DNA from 3 places in the Kluyvera fluvialis genome. Region 3 is predicted to be linked to each of the others. Evidence: predicted binding sites of a transcription regulator. Region 3 holds the regulator's gene; each other region holds the start of a gene.
The links. The regulator Fur, encoded in region 3, represses iron uptake genes when iron is present. The targets are predictions, from matches to a motif close to ATAATAATGAGAACNACTATCAA.

Region 1: a site for Fur is predicted at 4,958-4,980, ahead of exbB (tol-pal system-associated acyl-CoA thioesterase). Genes of this name have one in related genera too.
Region 2: a site for Fur is predicted at 4,914-4,936, ahead of zupT (zinc transporter ZupT). Genes of this name have one in related genera too.

The regions. Positions count from the first base shown of each region.
Region 1 is NZ_AP046142.1:752,706-760,161, forward strand. It holds gene yqhD (alcohol dehydrogenase) at 1-1,003, opposite strand, end outside; gene AC6I4B_RS03610 (AraC family transcriptional regulator) at 1,201-2,091, shown strand; gene yghB (DedA family general envelope maintenance protein YghB) at 2,782-3,441, opposite strand; gene metC (cystathionine beta-lyase) at 3,603-4,790, opposite strand; gene exbB (tol-pal system-associated acyl-CoA thioesterase) at 5,042-5,773, shown strand; gene exbD (TonB system transport protein ExbD) at 5,780-6,205, shown strand; gene AC6I4B_RS03635 (cytoplasmic protein) at 6,307-6,756, opposite strand; gene AC6I4B_RS03640 (hypothetical protein) at 6,759-7,154, opposite strand; gene AC6I4B_RS03645 (ESA_00282 family adhesion-associated protein) at 7,258-7,456, shown strand, end outside.
Region 2 is NZ_AP046142.1:694,639-702,094, forward strand. It holds gene glnE (bifunctional [glutamate--ammonia ligase]-adenylyl-L-tyrosine phosphorylase/[glutamate--ammonia-ligase] adenylyltransferase) at 1-1,254, shown strand, start outside; gene hldE (bifunctional D-glycero-beta-D-manno-heptose-7-phosphate kinase/D-glycero-beta-D-manno-heptose 1-phosphate adenylyltransferase HldE) at 1,302-2,735, shown strand; gene ubiK (ubiquinone biosynthesis accessory factor UbiK) at 2,778-3,047, opposite strand; FMN riboswitch at 3,169-3,318, shown strand; gene ribB (3,4-dihydroxy-2-butanone-4-phosphate synthase) at 3,424-4,077, shown strand; gene zupT (zinc transporter ZupT) at 4,134-4,907, opposite strand; gene ygiD (4,5-DOPA-extradiol-dioxygenase) at 5,103-5,891, shown strand; gene AC6I4B_RS03420 (glutathionylspermidine synthase family protein) at 5,895-7,055, opposite strand; gene AC6I4B_RS03425 (DUF1190 family protein) at 7,061-7,456, opposite strand, start outside.
Region 3 is NZ_AP046142.1:3,431,038-3,438,493, forward strand. It holds gene ybfF (esterase) at 60-824, shown strand; gene ybfE (LexA regulated protein) at 954-1,247, shown strand; gene fldA (flavodoxin FldA) at 1,398-1,928, shown strand; gene fur (ferric iron uptake transcriptional regulator) at 2,246-2,698, shown strand; gene AC6I4B_RS16200 (ChiQ/YbfN family lipoprotein) at 2,890-3,222, opposite strand; gene chiP (chitoporin ChiP) at 3,272-4,678, opposite strand; gene glnS (glutamine--tRNA ligase) at 5,105-6,760, opposite strand; gene nagE (PTS N-acetyl glucosamine transporter subunit IIABC) at 6,980-7,456, opposite strand, start outside.

The sequences.
Region 1 (7,456 bases), 2.3 Mb from region 3:
CGAAGAAGCGACGTGTTGCGGCAATCGCTGCATCAATACGCGCATCGTCAGAGCCTTCGGTAATGTTCCATACGCGTTCTGCGTATTGCAGCAGTTTCGCGCGCTTAGTATCACGTTTTTCGTTCCACAGTGCCGGCAGAACGATAGCCAGAGTCTGGGCGTGATCAAGGCCATGCATTGCCGTCAGTTCATGCCCCAGCATATGGGTAGCCCAGTCCTGCGGTACGCCTGCGCCAATCAGGCCATTCAGCGCTTGAGTCGCGGCCCACATGACGTTCGCACGCACATCATAGTCTTCTGGGTTTTCCAGCGCTTTCGGGCCATCTTCAACCAGCGTCAGCAGGATACCTTCAGCGAAACGATCCTGGATTTTGCCGTTTACCGGATAGGTAACATATTGCTCAACGGTATGAACAAAGGCATCGACTACGCCGTTAGCGACCTGACGCGGCGGCAGAGTGTAGGTGTAAACCGGGTCAAGAATTGCGAATACCGGCTGGACGTGAGAAGACATAAATGCCTGTTTGTCACCGGTGGTTTTGCGCGAGATAACCGCGCCTTTGTTAGACTCAGAACCGGTGGCTGGCAGCGTTAATACAGAACCCATTGGGATGGCGCTGGTCACGTTACTACCGCGTGTTTCGAGGATTTCCCACGGGTCGATGCTTGCATCGTAGTGCGCAGCAGCAGCGATAAATTTCGTGCCATCCAGCACGGAACCGCCGCCGACGGCCAGCAGGAACGTCACTTTCTGCTCACGGGCGATTTTCACCGCATTCATCAGCGTTTCATAAGATGGGTTAGGTTCGATACCGCCAAATTCCAGCACGTCCAGGCCTTTCAGCGCGGCGAGTACCTGGTCCAGTACGCCGGTTTTTTTGACGCTACCGCCGCCGTAGGTGATCAGCACGCGAGCATCAGCCGGGATTTGCGCGCGCAGGTTTTCGATGGCGCCTTTACCGAACAGAATGCGAGTAGGGGTGTGAAGATCAAAATTAAACATGGCTCGTTCCCTTCTTAGTGGGTGGAAAAAGAGGGCGGTGATGGGTTACCGCCGAATGTCATCATTGTGGTCCTGGTTGTCATCCCTCTCAATGCACATTTCTGCGATTGTCTTGCCCATTTCTCCATAAGGCTGGAGAAATGCGTTAATCGTAGTCACAATGGCATCGTCGGAAAAGGTATCGGGAGTACCCATTGATGAACCGCGAAGATATTTGTGCTCTGCTGACAGAAAAAGTTAAGCATCTGAAAAATAATGAACAAAACCTGAGGGCACTGCTGCCGGATATCCAATTGCTGTATGGTAATCAGCCCTGTGGGCGTACACCGGTGATGTATCGCCCCGGCATCGTGTTTCTCTTTTCCGGCTATAAAATTGGTTACATTAATGAGCGCACCTTTCGCTATGATGCAAACGAGTATTTGCTGCTTACCGTACCTTTACCCTTCGAATGTGAAACTTTTGCGACCGAAGACGCGCCGCTTGCTGGGCTACGGTTAGATGTGGATATTTTACAGCTACAAGAGCTGCTGATGGACATTGGCGAGGACGCGCTATTTCACCCGTCGATGGCGGAAAGCGGCATTAACTCTGCCACACTGTCCGAGGAGATTCTCTGCGCTGCCGAACGCCTGCTGGATGTGATGGAACGCCCGCTGGACGCGCGGATTCTTGGGAAGCAGATTATCCGCGAAATGTTGTACCACGTGCTGATCGGGCCACGCGGCGGGGCGCTGATGGCGTTGGTGAGCCGACAAACGCACTTCAGTCAGATTAGCCGAGTGCTGAAACGCATTGAAAGCCAGTACACCGAAAGCCTGAGCGTTGATCAACTGGCCGCCGAGGCCAATATGAGCCTGTCTGCGTTTCATCATAATTTTAAATCAGTGACCAGCACTTCGCCGCTGCAATACCTGAAAGCCTACCGTTTGCATAAAGCGCGGATGATGATGGTACACGATGGCGTGAAAGCCAGCGCGGCGGCGATGCAAGTGGGGTATGAAAGCGCCTCACAGTTCAGCCGCGAGTTTAAACGCTATTTCGGCCTGACGCCGGGAGAAGATGCCGCGCGTCTGCGCGGTATTTAAATATAAAAAAACCGGCGGTTGCCGTAACGCTTGTCAGTTAAGCGCCACATTCCGTTCACCTGATGTTTTGTAGAACATGAAGCCTCTGTTCCTGTGAACGGGTCAAGGGGGACTGCCGAGTCCCCCTTGACAATCCCTGCGGCCCCGCAGGGAAATCGGTGCTTCGCACTGCGCTCGCCTGCGAACTCCAGCCTGCGGCACGGCGAAACTCGACTTCCTGTCTCGGTTCGCCTCAGCCCGCCATCCCTGGCGGTCTGACCTTGTCTTCCTTTCTCCGGCTCGCCGATTTCCATCGGGGACTCATCGGTTTCAGTAACTCTGGTTCTGGATGTTCATTCAAAGACCGCACTGACGTGGGTGGCGTCTAAATCGCCGAAGCGTTCTCTGGAGGCCGGGGCAGCCCACAGGGATGTGGGCTGAGGGCGCGGCTTTACAGGGATGTTGCCTCGCGCCCGACCCGAAAGCCGCAAGAGATAAGCTGAGGGAATCGCGAAGCGACGATTTTGCCGCCGGAGACCGGGGGTGCAGGGGGCGGCGGCGACTGGCCGCCCCTTGCGCGCTCTTTGCGCCCGAGCATGTTTAGGGCATGGCGTAAAAAAGAGCGCAACTGGCGGCGATACTAAAAGTAGAAATCCCCTTAACTGACAAGCATCAGGCAGTTGCCGGGCTTTTCAAACGCGTAAATGAGTATTACGCGTCGCAGTATTTCTTCTTGATGACCACAATCACCGTGCCAAGCAGGCCAGCAACCAGCAGGAAAATCGGCAGGATCAGCAAAAATGTCATCACCTGATCTTCGTGACGTTTCACGAAAGGGATCATGCTGATGGCATAACCGAAGCTGGTGACTACGCCAACCCACAGCAGCGCGCTCAACCAGTTGAACACCTGGAAGCGGCGGTTAGGTAAGCCAGAAATTCCGGCCATCGTAGGCAACAATGTGCGCACAAATGCCAGAAAACGGCCAGCCAGCAGCGCCAGCAGACCGTGTCGGTCAAACATGCAGGTTGCGCGCTGGTGGTATTTATCCGGTAGCTGCGACAACCAACCTTTCACCACTCGTGTGTTACCCAACCAACGCCCCTGAACATAGCTCAGCCAGCAGCCGAGGCTGGCGGCGGTGGTTAAAATCGCAATCGTAGGGATGTAGCCCATTACGCCCTTGGCGATGAGCGCACCCGCCAATAGCAACAGGCTATCACCGGGTAAGAATGAAGCGGGAAGCAGGCCATTTTCCAGAAACAGTGTGGCAAACATGACCAGATAAACGACCCCCACGACGCGCGGATTCGCCAGAGCAGCAAAATCGTGCTGCCACAGCGCGGCGACAATATCTTGAATAACGACCATGAAAATTCCCGTGGAACAGCGTTTTCGCTCATTGTACGCCCAAAAGATTAAAAACACCTTGATCTCGGGCGCAACAAATACAGCGGCGTTGTTCTGATTTGCTGACAACGGGGCTGAATTTGTTTACGCCCGACAAAGGATGATGTCGGGCATGGGCTATGTTACACGATGCGGGCGAATCCTGCCGCTAAATCCGCAATGAGATCGTCAAGGTTTTCTAAACCGATGTGGACACGAATTAACGTGCCGCTGAAATCAATCTCACCGCCCGGGCGAATGGTAGCAAGCTCCTCCGGCTGGTTTGCCAGAATCAAAGATTCGAACCCGCCCCAGGAATAGGCCATGCTAAACAGCGAGAAGTGGTCGAGATAGTTCGCCAGTTCGTCGTCATTCAGGCGCTTATTGAGTACAAAAGAGAACAGCCCGCTGCTGCCGGTGAAGTCGCGCTTCCAGAACTCATGCCCTTTACTACCCGGCAGCGCAGGGTGGTTAACTCGTGCGACTTGAGGCTGTTGTACCAGCCATTCGGCAATTTTCAGGCTGCTCTCGTGATGCTGGCGCAAACGGACACCCAGAGTACGCAGGCCACGGCTGGTCATATACGCGGTGTCGGCGTCGAGCATTTGGCCCATCAGATACGCGTTTTCGCGCAACTGCGGCCAGCAACGTTCATTAGACACCGCCGTGCCTACCATCGCATCGGAGTGACCAATCAGGTATTTCGTCCCGGCCTGAATCGAAATATCAACGCCAAACTCCAGCGCCTTAAACAGCACGCCCGCCGCCCAGGTGTTATCTACTATGATAATGGCTTCTGGCGCGACGCGACGCACAGCGGCAACTATCGCCGGGACGTCGTGTACTTCCATCGTGATGGAGCCAGGTGATTCCAGAAACACCACTTTGGTATTGGGTTGAATTAGGTTCGCTATCTCTGCGCCAATCAGCGGGTCAAACCAGCCGGTGGTCACACCCAGCTTGCCGAGAATTTTGGTACAGAAATCCTGGCTTGGTTCGTAGGCGGTGTTGGTCATCAGTACGTGGTCGCCCTGTTCGACAAACGCCAGAATCGTATTTGCCACTGCGGCTGCCCCGCAAGGGAAAAGGGCGCAGCCCGCGCCGCCTTCCAGCTCACACATTGCCTCCTGGAGAGAGAAGTGCGTTAGCGTGCCGCGACGCCCATAGAATAGTTCTCCGTTGGCGCGGTTATGCGTGGCATGTTTTTTGGCGGCGACGCTTTCAAAAACCAGCGATGACGCGCGCTGAATCACGCTGTTTACCGATCCCTGTGTGTATTTTTTACTGCGCCCGGCGTTGACCAGCGCGGTGTCGAGGTGCTTGTTTGCCATTTCTGCTGTACCTGTTTTTATACGTCTGGACGTCTAAACTATCACGATTGGCGGCAGGGTATAGCGTTTCGTACGCATACAGCAGAAAATTTTGCCAAAAAGAAAGCTGAAAACTTTTTTACTGCGTAAGCGCAAGGAAACTAAGTGTGATTTAAGTCAATATGTAAATACTAATGAGAACTACTATCAATTCGACGTTGTTTTGATATTATTGTGCTCAGGTTTTGTGATTTAAGTCCTGGAGATACACAGTGGGTAATAATTTGATGCAGGCGGATCTCTCCGTTTGGGGTATGTATCATCATGCCGACATCGTGGTTAAAGTAGTCATGATCGGCTTGATACTGGCATCCGTCGTCACCTGGGCTCTTTTCTTCAGCAAGGGCGCTGAACTGCTTTCCCATAAACGCCGCCTCAAGCGTGAGCAGAAACTGTTAGGGGATGCGCGCTCTCTCAACCAGGCGCACGAAATTGCCGCCTCATTCGATGCCCAAAGCCTGAGCAGCCAATTAATTAACGAAGCGCAGAACGAGCTTGAGCTGTCTGCCGGTTCGGAAGATAACGAAGGGATTAAAGAGCGTACCGGTTTCCGTCTTGAGCGTCGCGTCGCGGCGGTTGGGCGTCACATGGGGCGTGGGAATGGCTTCCTGGCGACCATCGGTGCTATCTCGCCATTTATCGGCCTGTTTGGTACGGTATGGGGCATTATGAACAGCTTCATCGGTATTGCTCAAACGCAAACCACGAACCTGGCCGTTGTCGCACCGGGGATTGCTGAAGCCCTGTTGGCCACCGCGATTGGCCTGTTCGCCGCTATCCCTGCGGTGGTTATCTATAACATCTTCGCGCGCCTGATTGGCGGCTTTAAAGCCAACCTGAGCGATGTCGCCGCACAGGTACTGCTGTTGCAGAGCCGTGACCTGGATCTTAGCGCCAGCGGCGTGCATCCGGTACGTACCGCACAGAAATTACGAGTAGGTTAATGCCCCATGGCAATGCGTCTTAATGAAAATCTGGACGATACCGGCGAAATGCATGAAATCAACGTGACGCCGTTTATCGATGTCATGTTGGTTCTGCTGATTATCTTCATGGTTGCCGCGCCGCTGGCGACCGTGGATGTTAAAGTCAACCTGCCAGCCTCCTCCAGCCAACCGCAGCCACGACCGGAAAAACCGGTGTATCTGTCGGTAAAAGCGGATAAATCGATGTTCCTCGGTAACGATCCTGTCACCGAAGACAATATGGTTACGGCGCTTAACGCGTTGACGGAAGGTAAGAAAGACACGACCGTGTTCTTCCGCGCCGATAAAACGGTGGACTACGAAACGATGATGAAGGTCATGGATACGCTGCATCAGGCAGGGTATCTCAAGATTGGCCTGGTCGGTGAAGAGACCGTCGCGAAAAAGTAAAATACCCCGAATGGCGCACTCTGCGCCATTCGCTATTATTCCCCTCAGATGCACCCTTCCTGTGAAATTAATACGCTGATTTAAATAATATTAAGCGGTGTTCAGACTGGCTTAGGTGTAGGCGCAGCGACGATAACCGGCTTTTTCTCGCTGTCTCTGTCCGGCTTCAGGATGACGTTAGCGGTGCGATAGTCGCCATCGGCAAGGCCACGGCTTATCTCAAGGGTTGCGGTTTCGCGGTGCAGGACATGCTGATAGCAGGCTTCGGTGTGCGCCAGAATTTTATCGCGCAGGTGTGGATAACGTTCCATGATTTCGCACAGCGCAGCGCCAAAGATCTCTTCTTTTACCTGATAGGCGTAAATTTCGCGGCGATTCTGCCATTTCATTTTGACCAACGCTGCGGGAATTGGTACCGATGCGTTAGAAATACGGCGGCCTTCGGCGCTTTTTTCATCACGTAATGCCTGAAGGTTGCGCTGAAGAAGTGTTTCATCACTTATCTGCGGGCTTAATGTTAAATTAGCCTCGCTAACATCGACAAGTTTCATGCTTACTTTTCCGTCAGGTTATAAAACAGTGGCGTGACTTTTTCCTGAGTCATTAAATTAAGCCAAATTTTATTACCGTCTTCATTTATTTCTTGGGTTTTTAACTCAATAATTTGGCTTAACTCCAGTGGAGATATCTCCCCCTGTACGACCAAATTATTTAGCATAAGGGCAAATGCTTCAATTTTAGCGACGCGATATAATCTATCTTTAATATGACGATCGCGCTCTTCCAGCAATGGGTTACGCGACTGGCCGCCGCTAATCAATATCTCATTCTGCCAGCGAGATAACGAAGCCTTCTCCGGCTCTGGGTGCTGCTTGTCCTTGATATCCTGGCTCTCAGCGTCGATCGCTGAGATACAAAAACGGGCTGGGATAAGGGTTTCAGCTATCATATACGTGTCGTCTTTCGAAGGGCTGGCGGGTGTTTTTTATTATAGTGAGCTTCGTTGACATTATCATGGTGCACTTTTAAAATCAAAAAAAGTGGAGAAAACCATGAGCGGTATTATTTATTTTGTGATGGTGTTGCTGTTGCTCACCGCCGTTATTTTAATTTTTATGTATGGTCAAAATAACGAAACAGCGGATATCGAAAATGAAACTGCAACCGCCAGTACCACCACACCGCTGAACAAAGATGAAGGCGAAAGTCATTTTGCTGGATTGATGAGCAGTATCACGCCTTCGTGGTATT
Region 2 (7,456 bases), 2.2 Mb from region 3:
CCTTTGCTGAGCGGTATTGTGACCCGCACGACTTACCTCGAACTGCTGAGTGAATATCCGGGCACGTTAAAACACCTGATTCGCCTGTGCGCCGCCTCGCCGATGGTGGCAAGCCAGCTCGCGCGTTATCCGCTGCTGCTCGATGAACTGCTCGACCCGAGTACGTTGTACCAGCCAACGGCGACCGACGCTTATCGCGATGAACTACGCCAATATCTGTTGCGTGTGCCGGAAGAGGACGAAGAACAGCAACTGGAAGCTCTGCGCCAGTTTAAACAGGCGCAGTTGCTGCACATTGCGGCGGCGGATATCGCCGGTACGCTGCCAGTGATGAAAGTGAGTGACCACTTAACCTGGCTTGCCGAGGCGATGATTGACGCCGTTGTCCAGCAGGCGTGGGTGCAAATGGTGGCGCGTTACGGACAGCCAACGCATTTGCGGGAGCGCGAAGGCCGTGGCTTTGCGGTGATTGGCTACGGCAAACTGGGCGGCTGGGAGCTAGGTTATAGCTCGGATCTGGATTTAGTCTTTTTGCACGATTGTCCGATGGACGCCATGACCGACGGTGAGCGGGAAATTGACGGTCGCCAATTCTATCTGCGCCTCGCGCAGCGCATTATGCACCTGTTCAGCACCCGCACATCGTCCGGTATTTTGTATGAAGTGGATGCCCGTTTACGCCCATCTGGAGCGGCGGGAATGTTGGTGACAACCGCAGAAGCATTCGCGGATTATCAGCAAAATGAAGCGTGGACATGGGAGCATCAGGCGCTGGTTCGCGCGCGTGTGGTGTACGGTGATCCACAGCTTCAGCAGCAGTTTGACGCCATTCGTCGGCAAATTCTGACCACCGCTCGCGACAGCGCCACGCTGCAAACCGAGGTGCGTGAAATGCGCGAGAAAATGCGCGCACATCTGGGCGGCAAACAGCGCGACCGTTTCGATATCAAAACCGATGCAGGCGGCATTACCGACATTGAATTTATTACCCAGTATCTGGTGTTGCGCTACGCCCACGACAAGCCGAAGTTAACGCGCTGGTCGGATAACGTGCGCATCCTCGAACTGCTGGCGCAAAACGACATTATGGATGAGCATGAAGCGCAGGCGCTGACTCGTGCGTACACTACGTTACGTGATGCGTTGCATCATCTGGCGCTGCAAGAGTTGCCGGGAAATGTCGGGCTGGAGCGCTTCGCCGCTGAGCGCGAGCTGGTCAGTGCCAGTTGGCTGAAGTGGCTGGTTCAACCGTAAAATGTGCTATTATCGCGCGAAAATGTTGATTCTCTCAGGAGACACGAATGAAAGTAACGCTGCCGGAATTTGAACGCGCAGGTGTGATGGTGGTTGGCGATGTCATGCTGGATCGCTACTGGTATGGCCCAACCAGCCGTATTTCCCCCGAGGCTCCAGTGCCTGTGGTGAAAGTGGAAACTATCGAAGAACGCCCTGGCGGCGCGGCAAACGTGGCGATGAACATTGCTTCTCTGGGTGCGGGTTCTCGTCTCGTTGGTCTGACCGGTATTGACGATGCAGCGCGTGCGCTGAATAAAGCGCTGGCCGATGTGAACGTCAAATGCGATTTCGTTTCCGTGCCAACGCACCCGACGATTACTAAGCTGCGCGTGCTGTCGCGCAACCAGCAGCTAATCCGCCTCGATTTTGAAGAAGGGTTTGCTGGCGTTGACCCGCAGCCATTGCACGAGCGTATTCAAAGTGGCCTGCCAAACGTGGGGGCGCTGGTGCTTTCTGACTACGCCAAAGGCGCGCTGGAAAGCGTTCAGCAGATGATCAAACTGGCGCGTGAAGCCAACGTTCCGGTGCTGATCGACCCGAAAGGCACTGACTTTGAACGCTATCGCGGCGCAACGCTGCTGACCCCGAATCTGTCTGAATTTGAAGCGGTTGTGGGCAAATGTAAAAGCGAAGAAGAGCTGGTTGAACGCGGCATGAAGTTGATTGCTGATTTCGATCTTTCCGCGCTGCTGGTGACCCGTTCCGAACAGGGCATGACGTTGCTCCAGCCGGGAAAAGCACCGCTGCATCAGCCCACTCAGGCACAAGAAGTGTACGACGTGACCGGTGCGGGCGATACCGTTATTGGCGTGCTGGCAGCGACGTTGGCCTCCGGTAAAACGCTGGAAGAAGCGTGCTTCTTCGCTAACGCCGCAGCGGGCGTGGTGGTTGGCAAACTCGGGACGTCTACCGTTTCGCCAATCGAGCTGGAAAACGCGGTGCGTGGTCGCGCAGACACCGGTTTCGGTGTGATGAGTGAAGAAGAACTGAAACAGGCTGTCGCGGCGGCGCGTCGTCGCGGTGAGAAAGTGGTCATGACCAACGGCGTGTTCGACATTCTGCACGCAGGGCATGTGTCTTATCTGGCGAATGCGCGCAAGCTGGGCGACCGCCTGATCGTTGCCGTGAACAGCGATGCCTCTACTAAGCGTCTGAAAGGCGAATCTCGTCCGGTTAACCCACTGGAACAGCGCATGATTGTGCTGGGCGCGCTGGAGTCCGTTGACTGGGTCGTTTCGTTTGAAGAAGATACTCCGCAGCGCCTGATTGCTGGCATCCTGCCGGACCGCTTAGTAAAAGGCGGTGACTATAAACCAGAACAAATTGCCGGTAGCGAAGAAGTGTGGGCGAACGGGGGTGAAGTGCTGGTGCTGAACTTTGAAGATGGTTGTTCAACGACCAATATTATCAAGAAAATTCAGCAGGATAGCGAGAAGTAGTTTCTCGCTGTTTTCCCTCTCCCAAAGGGAGAGGGAAATCGCTTACTCTTTATCGCTCGCAGCAGGAGCCGCCGCACGGCTTTCCAGCTCGCTGACGCGTTGCTCTAACAGCGCCAGCTTCTCACGCGTACGCAGCAGAACCTGCGTTTGCACGTCGAACTCTTCGCGGCTAACCACATCCAGACGCGTCAACTGTGATTGAATCACCTGGCGAACTTTCTTCTCTATATCATCCCCAAATTCACGCAGGCCTTTTGGCATTGATTCGTGAACCTGGCGGGCGATTTGTTCAATTTTTTTCGGGTCAATCATCTCTGTTTCCCTGATCGTGTCGGCTTTAGCGCTATTGTAGTGTCTTCTCCTGGTACGATAAACCAGAATTGTTCGAACCTTATGCATTGCCGAAGATAATCAATAGCGTTATAGTGAGTACGCTTATTCTCAGGGCGGGGCGAAATTCCCCACCGGCGGTAAATCAGCTACGGCTGAAAGCCCGCGAGCGCTTCCTGTGAAAACGGGAAGGTCAGCAGATCCGGTGTAATTCCGGGGCCGACGGTTAGAGTCCGGATGGGAGAGAGTAACGATCCAGTCGGGTGAAAGCCCGCTCGCGTTATCTATTTGCCGTTTATCGGCACTCCTAAGACTGCCCTGATTCTGGTAACCATAATATTAATGAGGTTTTTTTACCATGAATCAGACGCTACTTTCCTCTTTTGGTACTCCGTTCGAACGCGTTGAAAACGCACTGATTGCTCTGCGCGAAGGCCGTGGCGCGATGGTGCTGGACGACGAAGATCGTGAAAACGAAGGCGACATGATCTTTGCCGCCGAAAACATGACTGTTGAACAAATGGCGCTGACTATCCGTCACGGTAGCGGCATCGTTTGTCTGTGCCTGACCGACGAACGTCGTAAACAGCTGGAACTGCCTATGATGGTAGAAAACAACACCAGCGCTTACGGCACCGGTTTCACGGTGACTATTGAAGCGGCTCACGGCGTGACGACTGGCGTTTCCGCCGCTGACCGCCTGACCACCGTGCGCGCGGCGATTGCCGACGGCGCAAAACCTTCCGACCTGAACCGTCCGGGCCACGTTTTCCCGCTGCGCGCGCAGCCGGGCGGCGTACTGACCCGTGGTGGCCACACTGAAGCAACCATCGACTTAGTAACTCTGGCAGGTTTCAAACCGGCTGGCGTACTGTGTGAACTGACCAATGATGATGGCACTATGGCGCGCGCGCCAGAGTGCATCAAGTTTGCTAAAGAACACAATATGGCGCTGGTGACTATCGAAGATCTGGTGGCTTACCGCCGCGAGCACGAGCGTAAAGCAAGCTAAGCGGACAACCCGATATTTGATAAAGCCCGGTCACGCACCGGGCTTTTTTATGGCGATTAGCCAATGCCCATTGATTGCAGCACCACTAAACTCATCCCCATCACCGACATTCCGCACAGTACGCCGTAGCTGGGGTTATTGTTCGGGTCTATCTCTTTGGCGAGTGGCATCAGCTCATCGACTGAGAGGGCGACCATAATTCCGGCGACCGCTGCCATTATTGATGCCATCACAATTGGCGACACCATACTGCCGAGAATTGCCCAGGCTAGCACCCCTCCAAGAATTTCTGCCATCCCGGAGATCCCAGCCCAGAATATCGCTTTGCGCTTTGAACCCGTGGCGGCATACACCGGCCCTGCAACCGCCAGCCCTTCAGGAATATTGTGCAGGGCAACCGCCAGCGCGATACCGAAGCCTAGCTCCAGATTATTACTGGCAGTGACGAAGGTGGCGATGCCTTCAGGGAAGTTGTGCAGGCTTATCCCCAACGTCAGCAAAATGGCGGTACGGCGAAGATTACGCGGCAACGGCGGGTTGCTTTCTTGCATGAGATCCTGTGGATGTGCGTGCGGCAGCGCGCGATCCAGCGCGAAGTAGCCGAGCAGGCCGACAACAAACATGCCATAGCCGAGAACAGGCGGCATGCCAGGGGCATCCAGTGCGGCGGGCAGCATCTCCATCAGCGAGATTAACAGCATGATCCCCGCAGCAAAACCGAGTGAGAAGGCTAAGACCCGATTTGATGGTTTTTGCCCGATAACGCCGAGAATAGCGCCGATAAACGTGGCAGCTCCTGCCAGTAATGTCAGAATGAGCGGAACCGACATTGCTTACTCCTTATGATAATGATTATCATTCATAGCATTGAAATTTGTCACTGCTGGCGAGAGGCTCAGGCGTTCTTTACCTCATTCTTACATTCAAATTTTCTGAAGATCATCATCACGCTTATCTGAGTTTCTCCTCACTAAAAACAGGTTAATGTGGTGTTATTCAATGATTCTCTTTGGAAGGATAACACCATGTCTCGTAGCCGAATGCCAGCACTGTTTTTAGGTCACGGTAGCCCGATGAACGTACTGGAAGATAACGTCTATACCCGTACCTGGCGGCAGCTTGGTGAAACGCTGCCGCGCCCGAAAGCTATCGTGGTGGTTTCTGCCCACTGGTTCACGCGGGGGACGGGCGTCACGGCAATGGAAACGCCAAAAACAATCCATGATTTTGGCGGTTTTCCGCAGGCATTGTATGACACCCATTATCCCGCTCCTGGCTGCCCGGAACTGGCTCAGAAGCTAGTTGAGCTGTTGGCTCCGGTTCCGGTCGCGTTAGATAAAGAAGCCTGGGGTTTTGACCACGGCTCGTGGGGCGTGTTGATCAAGATGTACCCGAACGCCGACATCCCGATGGTGCAATTAAGTATTGATAGCACCAAACCGGCGGCGTGGCATTTTGAGATGGGGCGTAAGCTCGCCAGCCTGCGCGACGAAGGTATTATGCTGGTAGCGAGTGGTAACGTGGTGCATAACCTGCGTACGGTTAAATGGCACGGGGAGTCTACGCCGTATCCGTGGGCCAGTGCGTTTGATGATTACGTCAAAGCTAATCTGCGCTGGAAAGGGCCGGTTGAGCAACATCCGCTGGTCAACTACCTTGATCATGATGGCGGCGCGTTATCAAACCCGACTGCAGATCATTTCCTGCCGCTGCTGTATGTGTTGGGCGCGTGGGATGGCGAAGAGCCCATCACCATCCCTGTTGAGGGGATCGAAATGGGCTCCCTGAGTATGCTGTCGGTGCTGGTAGGCTAACGGTTATTCGACGAAAATGTGGGGATAGAAGCGCGAAAGATCCTGAGTGATCAGCGCTCTGTCCTCACGAATACCTATCCCGGCGGGTTGATCGTTGATGAGCCAGCTACCAATCAGCATGTAGCTATCGCCAAATTTTGGTAGCGGGTGGAACTGCTGCACGATCATTCCTTCTTCACCGTACGGCCCTTCGACTTGCTCAATGGTTTTGCCATTTTCGACGATCGAAATGTTCGCACCTTCACGAGAGAAGATAGGCTTCACCACGTATTTTTCCAGCGGTGGGTGATCGTCCTCGGCAAAATAGGCTGGCAGCAGGTTAGGGTGATCCGGGAACATTTCCCATAGCATTGGCAGCAATGCTTTGTTGGAGATAATGCTCTTCCATGCCGGTTCCAGCCAGCGAACGCCAGCGTCTTCCAGCTTGGTCGAGAACATCTCACGCAGCATGTATTCCCACGGATAGAGTTTGAACAGATTACCGATAACCTGATCTTGCAGGTCGGTGAACTGACCTTTCTCGCCCAGACCGATATCGTCGATATACAAGAATTCGGTGGCAACGCCTGCTTCCGCCGCGCAGTCCTGCAAATATTGCACCGTACCGCGATCTTCAACGGTATCACGGCAGCAGGTCAGGTGTAGCAACTGAAAACCGTGCTGTTCGCGCAGTTCATTGAAGCGGTCGATAATCTTTTCTTGCAGGCTGTTGAACTGGTCGCTGCCTTCAGGCAAGTTGCCTGCATTGATCTGATCTTCCAGCCAAATCCATTGGAAAAATGCCGCTTCATACAGCGAAGTTGGCGTATCGGCGTTATTCTCCAGAAGCTTCGGCTCACCGGTACCATCCCAGGCCAGGTCGAGGCGTGAATAAAGCGACGGCTGGTGAGTCTGCCACGACTGGCGTACAAAACCCCAGGTGTGCTTTGGAATACGGAACTTCGCCATTAGCTCATCGCTGGCGATAACCCGCTCAACCACTTTCAGGCATAGCTGATGCAGTTCGGCGGTGACATCTTCCAGCTTTTCAACCTGTGCTAACGTCAGCTTGTAATAAGCCTCTTCACTCCAGTACGGCTCGCCGTACATGGTGTGGAAGTTAAAGCCGTATTCGGTGGCTTTTTCACGCCAGTCCGGGCGTTCAACGATACTGATTCTTTCCATGGTCATTAGCCGCCCATCGAACGGGAAGTGCTGCCCGTAGCGCTACGCTGCATGGTGGACTGCTTCGCCACCGACTCCCCAAAGCCGCCACGTGTTACGGTGTTGGTGGTTGCCGGTTTTGGTGCCATCGCTGTTTTCGGCACGTTCATTGAACGGCCTGGCTGTGCGGCGCCATAGTTTTTGCCGCCCGCATCAGTGTATTTACCGTAGGCTGGGCTGGCTGGGTTTTTCGAGGTGAACACCGGCTGTTGCTGGAAGCCCATGCCGCCGCCCATCATACGGCCCATCATGTAACCTGCCATTAATGGCATCCAGAAACTGCCGCTGCTCTGTGTTTGCGCTTGAGCCTGACCTTCGCCAGTTGGGGCAAGACCTGCTTGCGCCGGAGCCTGCTGGCACTG
Region 3 (7,456 bases):
AGCGTTAGAATGTCCAACATGATACCCTAACCCGACAACGCGAAAAAAAGAACTTTGCTATGAAATTGAATGTCCGAGCGCAATCTGCACAAAACCTGCACAATAATTCCCCCATCCTTCTTGTCCACGGTCTGTTCGGCAGTCTGGACAACCTCGGGATCCTGGCGCGAGACCTGGTTGCCGACCACGATATCCTTCAGGTTGATATGCGCAACCACGGGCTGTCGCCACGTTCCGATGAAATGAACTACCCCGCGATGGCACAGGATCTTCTCGACACTCTCGACGCCCATCATATTGAGAAAGCCACGGTCATTGGTCACTCGATGGGGGGCAAAGCGGTCATGGCGCTGACGGCGCTAGCGCCAGAACGTATCGACCACCTGGTGGCAATTGATATCGCCCCGGTGGATTATCACGTTCGCCGCCACGATGAGATTTTCGCCGCGATAAATGCGGTTACCCAGGCCGAGGTGGTGACCCGCCATCAGGCCGCCGCCGTGATGCGCGAGCATCTGGCCGAAGAAGGGGTAATTCAATTTCTGCTGAAGTCGTTTGTTGACGGAGCCTGGCGTTTCAATGTGCCGGTGCTGTGGGAGCAATACCCGCATATCGTCGGCTGGCAGACTATCCCGGCCTGGGATCACCCAGCGCTGTTTATTCCCGGCGGCAATTCGCCATATGTCACTGAAGCCTATCGTGCTGACCTGCTGGCGCAATTCCCGCAGGCGAAAGCGCACGTGATTGCCGGTGCGGGCCACTGGGTCCACGCCGAAAAACCGGATGCGGTGCTGCGCGCTATCCGTCGCCACCTCGCAGAGTGATTAAAAATGCATCGACCGCGCACCAGAATGACCGTGGTCGTTGGCGCGCGGGTTCCACTGATGTATGATTGCGCGCTGTCTGCGCTGGGCATTGCCCGGTAGCTTGTTTCCCCGAAGTCACTCAGAACCATGGCAAAAGAACAAACGGACCGTACGACATTAGATTTGTTCGCAAATGAGCGTCGGCCGGGAAGACCCAAAACCAATCCGCTTTCGCGCGATGAACAGCTTCGCATTAATAAGCGCAATCAGTTGAAACGCGACAAAGTGCGCGGCCTGAAGCGCGTAGAGCTGAAGCTGAACAACGATGCCGTTGATGCGCTCAACGAGCTGGCGACTGCCCGTGACATGAGCCGTAGTGAACTTATCGAAGAAATTCTGATGAGCCAACTGGCCCTGCTGCACGGACAGGGGAAAGTCTAAAAAATCCCCCAAAACACACTTTCATGTTGCAGAGTGTGCAGTACGGCACAATAGCTGTTTCCGCACGCTTCTCTGTTCTGCTATTATTGCCCTTATCTGTGGGCAATAAGCCACCACCATATCATTAAGTTTCAAGAGGTTATTTTACTCATGGCAATCGTTGGCATCTTCTTTGGTAGCGACACCGGTAATACCGAAAATATCGCAAAAATGATTCAAAAACAGCTTGGTAAAGATGTCGCTGACGTCCACGACATTGCCAAGAGCAGCAAAGAAGACCTGGCTGCATACGATATCCTGCTGCTGGGCATCCCGACCTGGTACTACGGCGAAGCACAGTGTGACTGGGATGACTTCTTCCCAACGCTGGAAGAGATTGATTTCAATGGCAAACTGGTTGCGCTGTTCGGCTGTGGCGACCAGGAAGATTACGCAGAATACTTCTGCGACGCGCTGGGGACTATTCGCGATATTATCGAACCACGCGGCGCGGCTATCGTTGGTCACTGGCCAACGGCGGGCTACCACTTCGAAGCGTCTAAAGGCCTGGCCGATGACGACCACTTCGTCGGTCTGGCGATTGATGAAGACCGTCAGCCAGAACTGACCGCTGAGCGCGTTGAAAAATGGGTTAAGCAGGTTGCAGAAGAGCTGCACCTCGACGAAATCAAAAACGCCTGATGATAATGAGGTGTGATTATTAAATCACACCTCATTAATAGGTAAAAGCAATCAAAATAATAGATACAATTTTTTAACTTTTTAACACTTACCTGTACAATGTCCTCTGGTTTAGAACTTATCCGATATAGGTTCTGCGCGCAGGTTCATCGCTTAATTTGTCGGTGAAGCCTCGTTTTTGAAAGCTTCGTTTACCCGAATCTTGCTGTTTTCATTTTGATAGGGTCATTCTATAATGAGACGCATTAAACCGGGTGCATTCTCTGTGATACTTTCGCTGATGGAAGTTAATCGTTTAGCAACAGGACAGATTCCGCATGACTGACAATAACACCGCACTAAAGAAGGCTGGCCTGAAAGTCACACTTCCACGGTTGAAAATTCTGGAAGTCCTTCAGGAACCGGATAATCACCATGTCAGCGCGGAAGACTTATACAAACGCCTGATCGACATGGGTGAAGAGATTGGTTTAGCCACGGTTTACCGTGTTCTTAACCAGTTTGATGACGCCGGTATCGTAACGCGCCACAATTTCGAAGGTGGCAAATCTGTTTTCGAACTGACTCAACAGCACCACCATGATCACCTGATCTGCCTCGACTGCGGCAAAGTTATCGAGTTCAGCGATGATTCCATCGAAGCTCGCCAGCGTGAAATCTCGGCGAAGCACGGCATTCGCTTAACCAACCACAGTCTTTATCTTTACGGTCACTGCGCAGAAGGCGATTGCCGTGAAGATGAAAATGCCCACGAAAGTACCGAGAAATAATCTCTCGTCTTCCGTTAAAAGCCAGCCATTGTGTGCTGGCTTTTTTATTTCCTGTTATCGTGCCCCTTCCCTGCCACTGGCACGTCCTGACTTTGTTGCCCGACCAGGCGCGGTAAAATGCCTCGATAACGTGAAGCCATAAAAAAGCCGGAGTCACTCTCGCGGCTCCGGCCTTGAAGAAGAAAAGAGGTTTATTTAACTGGGTTATTACTGCGAATTTCCTGCCAGATTTTATCGCAACGCTTAGCAACCGCTTCGTCGTTACCGGTTTTTCTGGCCTGAATGCACTGTTGGTAATCCAGTACGCGCACACTTTCCTGGCTTGCGAACTGCTCGTGCGCTTTTTCCTGACGCAGCACGTTTAACACGCTCTGGCAGGCTTCAATTTTGTCCGGGTTACCCTGGGCGGTATTGATACAAGCGCTGTAGGCATCTCTCAGCTTGCTGTCTTCTTTCGGGGCTGGTGACTGCGCGCAGGCGGCAAGCCCGGCAGCCATTAAGGCAACAATAATCAGTTTTTTCATACCATGAGCCTCTTCGCTACGGCAGGGGAACCCCCTGCCGTGTCATGCATCAGAAAATAGTGAATGGTGCGATAACCATGAATTTCACGTCACGCTCATCCTGGAAGATGTTGCCGTAACCACCGCCCCAGCTTGGGATGTCAGAGTGGTTGTCGTACTGAGTGAAGTGCAGTTTGAAGAGAGTGCCCTTCGCACGGCCTTCCTGTACGGTGTACATTGCATCCAGGCTGTATGCTGATTCTCTGATGGTGTTGTTTTTGTCGTAGTACGCATCTGGGTTGATCTGCCAGGTTGCTGGCTTCGCATCCCATGCATAGACGTAGGACGCACCCACTGCCCAGCCAGGAAGATCCCAGTTTTTCAGGTCGTACATGCCGCCGAAGAAGACTGCTTTTTCGCCGTTGGCGTTGAAGTCAGAGCGGTTATCCCACCAGATATCCAGACGACCGTTAGACGATGCATAGGTTGGGGTCATACGTTGCAGGAAGTAACCCTGCTGACCATCGGCCTTAACCCAAGTCCCTTCCAGGCGGAAATCGAACACCTCTTTCAGTTTGTAGCCGAAGGTTAACGCTTGCAGCCATGCAGTGCCGTCGTAAATGTCGTTGGTGCTATGGTCGTTAACTTTATCGCGAGTACCGTAGAACTGATAGCTGGTGGTCAGCGGGCCGCCAGGGATATCAAATTTGTAGCTGGCTTTGGCGAAGTACTGGTCAACATAGCCTTCTGCCTGACCAAATGCGGCTTCCAGCACCAGGTCATTTTTGAAATCGTATTTCGCACCGATAGAGTGCAGATAATCAACTTTGGTCTTCTTATCGTTCTGATAGAAGTTGTCCATCTCCAGGTGCCAAGGAGCCTTGTACTCGTTGGTCCACATGTAGGAGAAGCTCAGCGCGCCGTTGTCGCCGTAGTCAAAATTCGCGCCAGCTTCAGCACCCTGATAAGTACCCGGCATAAAGCTCCAGTGCGGAGCTAACAGGGTTTGACCGGTTGGCTGAATATAACCTGCACGTGCCCAGGTTGGGCCGAGTTTGAATTTAGCAGCCGCTTTATACAGGCTGATCCCGCTCTTATCGCCGCTGTAGTCTTCGCTGTAACCTTTGTTTTTGGAAGAGAACGCGATTTCGTTCGGGTGACCACTGCCGTTATCTTCCGCCATTTCGATAGCGGTAAACGCAGCGATATCAAAACCGAACATATCGGCAGCATAGCCAGACTGGAAGTCGAGGTTGGCGTTCCAGGTGGAGTGTGAAAGGTTAGTTTTATATTTATCGTGATCGGTAACATCTTTACGGTCACGCTCACGCTGCCAGTAATAGATGCCGCCGGTTAAGGTTGAATCATCAATGAATCCCGCCGCTTGGGCTTCTGGAGCCATTGCAAAGCCTGACAGTGCTGTCACACCGGCGATAGCCAGCGCCAGCGTACTACGTTTGCCACTAAACGTACGCATAGGTTAATCCTCTTTGACTTTAAAAATGCCGCTGCAAAGCAGAAGCAAAAAAATATGAACTCATAAAAAATAAAATTGTCCTTCACTGCCCACACAGACTATTTTTCGCGACGCGAATTATCAATCCTTTTCCGCAACAAGAGTGCAGGATTATGACAAGGCGCACATAATTGATTTCTATTTGTAACGGAATGCGTTATTAACATTTCTCTATGCCAGCCCTTGTCTGACCTAGATGAAATGTTAATGAGAGCGTTTACACCGTAATTTTGTGACTGAGCACATAAAAGATACGAGTGTGTCGTAGAGGCAGGATATTAAGATTAATTCGCATCGCGAAACTACGAACGGCAGAGTATTAACACGAAAGATAAAAAAACGCCGCATAAGCGGCGTTTTTTTATCAGCGGTATTATTGCGCGGGAATTAACCCACCCAAGTATCACGCAAACCAACGGTGCGGTTAAAGACAAAGTGGTCTGCGGTGCTGTAGCGGCTATCGAGGCAGAAGTAACCCTCACGCTCGAACTGATACGCTTTACCGGCTTCAGCCGCCTTCAGAGAAGGCTCAGCATAACCCTGCTTGATAACCAGTGACTCTGGGTTCATCACAGCAAGGAAGTCTTCTGCTGCGCCTGGGTTAGGCACGCTGAACAGACGGTCGTACAGACGAATTTCAATCGGCAGCGCATGTGCAGCACTTACCCAATGAATCACGCCCTTCACTTTACGGCCATCCGCCGGATCTTTGCTCAGGGTGTCAGCATCGTAGGTACAGAAGATAGTGGTGATATTGCCTTGCGCATCTTTCTCCACACGTTCTGCTTTCACCACATAGGCGTTGCGCAGACGTACTTCTTTGCCCATGACCAGGCGTTTGTACTGTTTGTTCGCTTCTTCACGGAAATCTGCGCGATCGATCCAAATTTCTGCGCTGAATGGCACTTCACGGCTGCCCATTTCCGGTTTGTTCGGATGGTTCGGCATCGTGACCATTTCGCCTTCGCCCTGGTAGTTTTCGATAACCAGTTTTACTGGGTCGATAACCGCCATCGCGCGCGGGGCGTTTTCGTTCAGATCTTCACGGATGCAGGATTCCAGAGAAGCAATTTCAATGGTGTTGTCCTGTTTGGTGACACCGATACGTTTGCAGAACTCACGGATAGCAGCCGCAGTGTAGCCACGGCGACGCAGGCCAGAGATAGTCGGCATACGCGGGTCATCCCAACCTTCTACGTGCTTCTCAGTCACCAGTTGGTTCAGCTTACGCTTGGACATCACGGTGTATTCCAGATTCAGGCGCGAGAATTCGTACTGACGCGGGTGAACCGGGATAGTGATGTTGTCCAGAACCCAGTCGTACAGGCGACGGTTGTCCTGGAATTCCAGCGTACACAGAGAGTGAGTAATGCCTTCCAGCGCATCGCTGATGCAGTGGGTGAAGTCATACATCGGGTAGATGCACCACTTCGTGCCAGTCTGGTGGTGATCGGCAAATTTAATGCGATACAGCACCGGATCGCGCATCACGATAAACGGTGACGCCATGTCGATTTTCGCACGCAGGCAAGCGGTTCCTTCGGCAAAGCCGCCGGTACGCATTTTTTCAAACAGCGCCAGGTTTTCTTCCACGCTGCGATCGCGGTACGGGCTGTTTTTGCCAGGCGCAGTCAGCGTACCGCGATATTCGCGGATCTGTTCTGGCGTCAGTTCATCAACGTAGGCCAGGCCTTTGTTGATAAGCTCAACCGCATACGCATGTAACTGGTCGAAGTAATCAGAAGAGTAGCGAACGTTGCCAGACCAGTGAAAACCTAACCACTCGACGTCGTTTTTAATCGACTCTACGTATTCGATATCTTCTTTTACCGGGTTAGTGTCATCGAAACGCAGGTTGCATTGACCTTGATAGTCTTGCGCAATGCCGAAGTTCAGGCAGATAGATTTCGCATGGCCGATGTGCAGATAGCCATTCGGCTCTGGCGGAAAGCGCGTATGCACCGTGGTGTGCTTACCAGTAGCCAGATCTTCATCGATGATCTGACGAATAAAGTTTGTCGGGCGGGCTTCAGCCTCACTCATCGTGGATTCCTCAAAGCGTAAACAACGTATAACGGCACATGATCTTATAAGCGACGCCCGGAGACAACAATTAGTTGCACAAAAAACGCGGCTCACCGATGAATATAGGGTGATTTGCTGTAAAAAAAAGCGGCGGAGGATAATCCCCCGCCGCTTATGTCTCGCTGATGTGTTAATTGCCGGATAGCCGCGTGCTACGCCCTATCCGGCACACCGCGCTTATTTTGATTTAATTTCGTACAGTGGCGTTTGCCCTGCAACGACATGACCTTCGGCTTTAATAACCAGACCACCGAAATCATCGCTGTTGCTGCAAACCACTGGGCTAATCATTGAGCGAGCGTTCGCATTCAGGAAGTCCAGATCCATTTCCAGAATCGGCTGACCTGCGGTCACTTCTGCGCCCTCTTCGACCAGACGTTTGAAGCCTTTACCTTCCAGCGCAACGGTATCGATACCCATGTGGACAACGACTTCCGCACCTTTGTCAGTTTCCAGACAGAACGCATGGTTAGTGTTGAAGATTTTCACGATAGTGCCCGCTGCCGGAGAAACAACGATTTTATCCGTTGGTTTCACCGCAACACCGTCGCCGACCGCTTTGCTGGCGAAGGCTTCATCAGGAACCTGCTCCAGCGCAACCACATCACCCGTAATTGGAGAAACCAGAGTCTCAACGGTTGTCGCATTGGCGAC